2 regions of the Psychrobacillus sp. NPDC093180 genome follow, and region 2 is predicted to be linked to the other one. Evidence: a T-box and tRNA genes for the amino acid it is inferred to sense, from the RefSeq annotation. Region 2 holds a T-box; the other holds one or more tRNA genes.
The links. A T-box is a leader RNA that pairs with one kind of tRNA and senses whether it is charged. The one in region 2 lies ahead of serS (serine--tRNA ligase), so its partner is inferred to be a tRNA-Ser.
Positions count from the first base shown of each region.

Region 1 (3,341 bases), on a different contig from region 2:
AAACTAAGATTTAAAAAATTGGACGCCTCTCTTACTTTAAACGGTGCACTAGCAGGTTTAGTAAGTATTACGGCTGGTGCTGCTAATGTCTCTCTCATGAGTTCTATCTTAATTGGTTTACTTGCAGGTATTATTATGACAGAAGGAGTTCGCTTCTTAGATGTTATATTAAAAGTCGATGATCCTGTTGGAGCAATAGCAGTTCATGGGATAACTGGGATTTGGGGAACGATAGCTGTTGGACTATTTGAAACTTCAAGTGGACTCTTTGTAGGTGGAGGAGCGAGCTTGATCGTTGTTCAGATATTAGGAATTTTAGCTGTTATTGTTTGGGTTTCTATTACTGTTTCCGGCTTTTTGTTTGCCGTAAAAGTATTTAGTCCGATTCGTGTATCCAATGAGGAGGAAACTGCTGGACTTGATTTTGTAGAGCATGGTTCCCAAGCATATGAACTGAACGATGTATTTCCTGGCATTAGCACAAAAACAGAAGGATTTGCTCAACGCTTAACGGAACTAGGAAAAGCTACTAATTAGGGTTCTCATTCTTCTGAAGACAGAACAAAACTGCTAAAGTACCTACCTCTGGACAATTTAGCTTATGGGAACGATTAAATGGAATAACGCAGAGAATAGGGAAACTGTGCGGTAAAGCTTTATTAGGTATCCGCCGTGATTTTCGCTACATTCGGATGCTTTCCGTGGGGTGAGCGATGAGCCATCCCTTCCGCTTTGGGCGTCATTGGGATGTCTCATTAGCCCAGGGAATAAAGGCTAAGAGCGCCACATCGTGTGGCAACGCCTTTGAAACCAACGTCCTGTTGGCCTCCACAGGAGTCGCCGCTTGTAGCGAAAATCAATGGCAATATCTTTTTTATTAATGATCGACTTGCTAAAAACATAATCATCAACAGTTTTTTGACTAGGCAAATCCAATAAATGGCTAAGGGCAACCAAACAGCTATCGAAGGCAACCAATTCTAGTCTGTGAGCGACCAAATCACTGTTGAGAGCAACTAGGTCTAGTCTAAAGCAACCAAATTACTTCTGAGAGCAACCAATTTTCATAAAACAAGTTTACTTGGAGTGAGACGCCGATATGGATGAACGTTATTTAGGATTACTTTATAAAAAGCTTCCGCTTGCTCGGCTTTGTCGCGTTCACGTAGGACTTTGTCGTGTTCGCAGCTCATTATGTCACATTAAACCATTTATTGGAATTTATTAGTTGGAGAACATCTGAATAAGTTTCATTTGTTAAACAGTGACGCTGATTAGATAGCGTTATCCTCCATAGATTGTAGCGAAAGGGCGTCGACTCCAGCCGGAATAGCTTGAGCTGAAGACCCTGGACAGAGCGTAGCGAAGGAAGCGACTGAAGCCAAGCCGGCGGAAAGCGTACGCCCTGCAGCGGAAATCTTAGCGGATTCTTCATTCCATTCACTACTTCGCAGTTTCCCTATACCACGATTAAATTAAAGCATGTCGTTCCTTATAATCTTTTTAAAAAGTTCCCTCATGTCTAAACCTTTTATAGTTTCCTAACCAATGAAAAAAGCATGCTTCCTAATTGGAAACATGCTTTTTATAATGACCCCTACGGGATTCGAACCCGTGTTACCGCCGTGAAAGGGCGGTGTCTTAACCGCTTGACCAAGGGGCCAAACTATATGGCGGAGAAGGAGGGATTTGAACCCTCGCGCCGGTTGCCCGACCTACACCCTTAGCAGGGGCGCCTCTTCAGCCACTTGAGTACTTCCCCATATATTGGCTCCGAAGGTAGGACTCGAACCTACGACCAATCGGTTAACAGCCGATTGCTCTACCACTGAGCTACTTCGGAATAATAATAATCCTAAATTGGACTAAAAGCATTGACCTCAAGTTTTTAGGCATACGCTTTAATCAGGAGACTAATTGACCTCTTATTAAAGGTATAGAGAGAAAAAATCGAACTCTCATTAAGTTTTACAGAAATAGAAAAAGCTACTTATTAAATGATATTGATCACTCTTAAAGATTGAAAAAAGCATGTTTCCTAATAGGATACATGCTTTAAAATGACCCCTACGGGATTCGAACCCGTGTTACCGCCGTGAAAGGGCGGTGTCTTAACCGCTTGACCAAGGGGCCAAACATATATGGCGGAGAAGGAGGGATTTGAACCCTCGCGCCGGTTGCCCGACCTACACCCTTAGCAGGGGCGCCTCTTCAGCCACTTGAGTACTTCCCCATATGTTGGCTCCGAAGGTAGGACTCGAACCTACGACCGATCGGTTAACAGCCGATTGCTCTACCACTGAGCTACTTCGGAATAATGGTGGGCCTAAATGGACTCGAACCATCGACCTCACGCTTATCAGGCGTGCGCTCTAACCAGCTGAGCTATAGGCCCATTATTGGAGCGGGTGAAGAGAATCGAACTCTCATCATCAGCTTGGAAGGCTGAGGTTTTACCACTAAACTACACCCGCATTACTATGGTGGCTCAGGACGGAATCGAACCGCCGACACAAGGATTTTCAGTCCTTTGCTCTACCGACTGAGCTACTGAGCCTCTTCAATTTTTATTTACTTGTCCTAAATCTAAAACTAATAAACTTAAATTAATTTAATGGCGGTCCCGACCGGGATCGAACCGGCGATCTCCTGCGTGACAGGCAGGCATGTTAACCGCTACACCACGGGACCATTTGGTTGCGGGGACAGGATTTGAACCTGTGACCTTCGGGTTATGAGCCCGACGAGCTACCGAACTGCTCCACCCCGCGATAATAATATATGTATTAGTTTTAAAAATGGAGGAGGAAGAGGGATTCGAACCCCCGCGCGGTATGACCCGCCTGTCGGTTTTCAAGACCGATCCCTTCAGCCAGACTTGGGTATTCCTCCGGAATATGTTGATGGTGGACCTTGCAGGACTCGAACCTGCGACCGGACGGTTATGAGCCGTCTGCTCTAACCAACTGAGCTAAAGGTCCTAAATATAGCGGCAGAGGGAGTCGAACCCACGACCTTTCGGGTATGAACCGAGTGCTCTAGCCAACTGAGCTACACCGCCAAGAATTTTACTTTAATAATATGGTGGAGCCTAGCGGGATCGAACCGCTGACCTCCTGCGTGCAAGGCAGGCGCTCTCCCAGCTGAGCTAAGGCCCCATTTTTTGGACTGGTCGGGAAGACAGGATTCGAACCTGCGACCCCTTGGTCCCAAACCAAGTGCTCTACCAAGCTGAGCTACTTCCCGTAATATATGGCGCGCCCGGCAGGAGTCGAACCCACAACCTTCTGATCCGTAGTCAGACGCTCTATCCAATTGAGCTACGGGCGCATATATTTTTC
Region 1 covers NZ_JBIVOJ010000001.1:925-4,265, reverse strand. The annotation lists gene ACIP9W_RS00130 (ammonium transporter) at 1-537, shown strand, start outside; tRNA gene ACIP9W_RS00125 (tRNA-Glu) at 1,592-1,663, opposite strand; tRNA gene ACIP9W_RS00120 (tRNA-Ser) at 1,672-1,762, opposite strand; tRNA gene ACIP9W_RS00115 (tRNA-Asn) at 1,769-1,843, opposite strand; tRNA gene ACIP9W_RS00110 (tRNA-Glu) at 2,062-2,133, opposite strand; tRNA gene ACIP9W_RS00105 (tRNA-Ser) at 2,143-2,233, opposite strand; tRNA gene ACIP9W_RS00100 (tRNA-Asn) at 2,240-2,314, opposite strand; tRNA gene ACIP9W_RS00095 (tRNA-Ile) at 2,319-2,395, opposite strand; tRNA gene ACIP9W_RS00090 (tRNA-Gly) at 2,401-2,474, opposite strand; tRNA gene ACIP9W_RS00085 (tRNA-Phe) at 2,482-2,557, opposite strand; tRNA gene ACIP9W_RS00080 (tRNA-Asp) at 2,616-2,691, opposite strand; tRNA gene ACIP9W_RS00075 (tRNA-Met) at 2,695-2,771, opposite strand; tRNA gene ACIP9W_RS00070 (tRNA-Ser) at 2,800-2,892, opposite strand; tRNA gene ACIP9W_RS00065 (tRNA-Ile) at 2,905-2,981, opposite strand; tRNA gene ACIP9W_RS00060 (tRNA-Met) at 2,988-3,061, opposite strand; tRNA gene ACIP9W_RS00055 (tRNA-Ala) at 3,083-3,158, opposite strand; tRNA gene ACIP9W_RS00050 (tRNA-Pro) at 3,170-3,246, opposite strand; tRNA gene ACIP9W_RS00045 (tRNA-Arg) at 3,254-3,330, opposite strand.
Region 1: it encodes a tRNA-Ser, which carries the amino acid that the T-box ahead of serS (serine--tRNA ligase) is inferred to sense. The anticodon was not compared.

Region 2 (3,341 bases):
AACTAATTGACTATATGCAAATTCAACTGTCGTTTGGCTCACCGATAAATACTCTGCTAGTTTTCTTTTCGAAGGAAGTTTAACACCCTCTTCAATTGTTCCATTAATAATTGCTTGTTTTATTTCTGTATATAATTGTTCATATAGAGGAATTATTGAGTCCGTTTCAAGCTGAAACATAAGAAAATCCATTTTATCACCTATCTGACCACTTCAATTTTATACATTCTGATACTTTTCATATGGTCATATTTTATTATACTAAAGATTATAACAATTTGGAGGGAAAAAATATGACAATCAATCAAACAGGTACAGATAGAGTAAAACGTGGAATGGCTGAAATGCAAAAAGGTGGCGTTATTATGGACGTTATCAATGCAGAGCAAGCAAAAATTGCGGAAGCAGCAGGTGCTGTTGCAGTAATGGCACTAGAACGTGTACCTTCAGATATTCGTGCAGCAGGTGGGGTTGCTCGCATGGCAGATCCACGTATTATGGAAGAAGTAATGGGTGCGGTAACTATTCCAGTAATGGCAAAGGCACGTATTGGGCATATCACGGAAGCACGTATTTTGGAAGCGATGGGTGTCGATTATATTGATGAATCCGAAGTATTAACACCTGCAGATGAAGAATATCACTTACGTAAAAGTGAATTTACGGTTCCATTCGTATGTGGATGTAAGGATTTAGGAGAAGCAGCTCGTCGTATTGGCGAAGGTGCTTCCATGCTTCGTACGAAAGGAGAACCTGGAACAGGAAATATCGTAGAAGCGGTTCGTCATTTACGTAAAGTGAATGCACATGTTCGTAAAATTGTTCATATGAACGAAGATGAACTGATGACAGAAGCAAAAATTTTAGGAGCACCATATGAGGTATTATTACAAATTAAGCATAATGGTAAATTGCCAGTTGTAAACTTTGCAGCAGGCGGTGTTGCAACCCCAGCAGATGCTGCTTTAATGATGGAGCTTGGAGCAGATGGTGTATTTGTAGGTTCAGGTATTTTCAAATCAGAAAACCCTGAGAAATTTGCACGTGCTATCGTGGAAGCTACGACACATTATCAAGATTATAATTTGCTCGTAGAGATTTCTAAAGACTTAGGAATTCCAATGAAGGGAATTGAAATTTCCCGTTTGTCGGCTGAAGAGCGTATGCAAGATAGAGGATGGTAATGATGGTTAAAATAGGAGTTTTAGCACTTCAAGGTGCGGTAAGTGAACATATTAGATCTATCGAAGCTTGTGGAGTAGAGGCAATGATCGTTAAAGGTAAAGACGATTTGACACTTGTAGACGGCTTAATTTTACCAGGTGGAGAAAGTACAACCATGCGTAAATTAATGGATCGACATAATATGCTTACACCTCTTAAAGAATTTGCTACAGCAGGAAAGCCTATGTTTGGTACTTGTGCAGGTCTAATATTACTTGCTCAAAAAATAGTTGGGTATGATTTTTCACATATTGGTGTATTAAATGCTACAGTAGAGCGTAATTCTTTTGGTCGCCAAGTAGATAGTTTTGAAACAAACCTTGAAGTGAAGGATATCGCAACTGATTTTCCTGCTGTTTTTATAAGAGCCCCCCATATTGTAGAAGTAGAGTCAGATATAGAAATACTTGCAATGCATGAAGACAAAATAGTGATGGTTAGACAAGGACATTTACTAGGATGCTCTTTTCATCCAGAGTTAACGAGCGATCATCGGATTACTGCATATTTTACTGAAATGGTAAAGGAATCGCTTGCCAAAAGAGTTGCTGTATAGTAAAGTGATAGTAATTTCATGATTAAAAAACGATGATAGGAAGTAGTAACAAGCACGTTTTTTTTAGAGAGTCAGCGGTTGGTGGAAGCTGGCAGAAACCCTTGTGAATCCATCCTTTGAGTTGAGCGACTGAATGGTTAGTAAGTCGTATCCGGTTGAAAAGCCGTTATTTTACAAGCGGATTTGACATATGGTCAAGTCAATCAGGGTGGCAACGCGGGTATGCTCTCGTCCCTTTTATAAGGGATGAGGGCTTTTTTGTCGTTTTTGACTAAAAATTAGGAGGAATTTACATGTTAGACGTGAAATTTGTACGAGAAAATTACGAAGCAGTAAAAGCGAAGTTAGCAAAACGTGGAGAAGAAATTTCTGAATTTGATCAATTTCAACCATTAGATCAAAAACGCAGAGAACTGATTGCTAAAACAGAAGTACTAAAGGCTGAAAGAAATGAATTCTCTCAAAAAATTTCAGAAATGAAACGTAATAAAGAAAATGCAGATGATATTATTGCTCGTATGCGTGAAGTTGGCGATGAGATCAAAGCATTGGATGACGAATTACGTGCAGTGGAAGAAAAGTTTGATCATATGATGATGCGCGTTCCAAATATCCCACATGATAGTGTTCCAATTGGCGATTCAGAAGATGATAATGTAGAAATTCGTACATGGGGAGAAGTGCCTTCATTTGATTTTGAAACGAAAGCACATTGGGATATTGCCACTGATTTAAAAATAGTTGATTTTGAACGTGCAGCTAAGGTAACGGGAAGTCGTTTTGCCTTTTATCGTGGGTTGGGTGCAAGACTAGAGCGTGCTTTGATAAACTTCATGATGGACTTGCATGCTGAAGAGCACGGCTATGAAGAAATGCTTCCTCCTTATTTAGCAAATCGCACAAGTTTGACTGGTACTGGTCAGCTACCAAAGTTTGAAGAAGATGCATTTTTAATAAACGAAGAAGATTATTTCTTAATCCCAACTGCAGAAGTTCCAGTAACGAATTTTTACCGTGATGAGATTTTAGATGGAGCAGCATTACCTCAAGCATTTACTGCTTTTAGTGCTTGTTTCCGTTCAGAAGCAGGATCTGCAGGACGCGATACAAGAGGTTTAATACGTCAACATCAATTTAACAAAGTAGAACTAGTACGTTTTGTTAAGCCAGAAGAATCTTATGAGCAGTTGGAGTTACTTACGGGCCATGCAGAAAAAGTGTTGCAGTTATTAGGTTTACCATACCGTGTGCTTCATATGTGTACAGCGGATTTAGGATTTACCGCTGCCAAAAAATATGATTTAGAAGTTTGGTTACCAAGTTACGGAGAGTACAAAGAAATTTCTTCTTGCAGTAACTTCGAAGATTTCCAAGCTCGTCGTGCTGGTATCCGCTTTAGAAGAGAGACGGGTGCTAAACCAGAATATGTGCACACTTTGAATGGAAGTGGACTTGCACTAGGACGTACTGTTGCTGCTATTTTAGAGAACTATCAACAACCAGATGGAACAGTAGTTGTACCAGAAGTTTTAGTGCCATATATGGGCGGTAAAACTGTTAT
Region 2 covers NZ_JBIVOJ010000025.1:7,372-10,712, reverse strand. The annotation lists gene pdxR (MocR-like pyridoxine biosynthesis transcription factor PdxR) at 1-192, opposite strand, end outside; gene pdxS (pyridoxal 5'-phosphate synthase lyase subunit PdxS) at 300-1,184, shown strand; gene pdxT (pyridoxal 5'-phosphate synthase glutaminase subunit PdxT) at 1,187-1,780, shown strand; T-box leader at 1,804-2,019, shown strand; gene serS (serine--tRNA ligase) at 2,074-3,341, shown strand, end outside.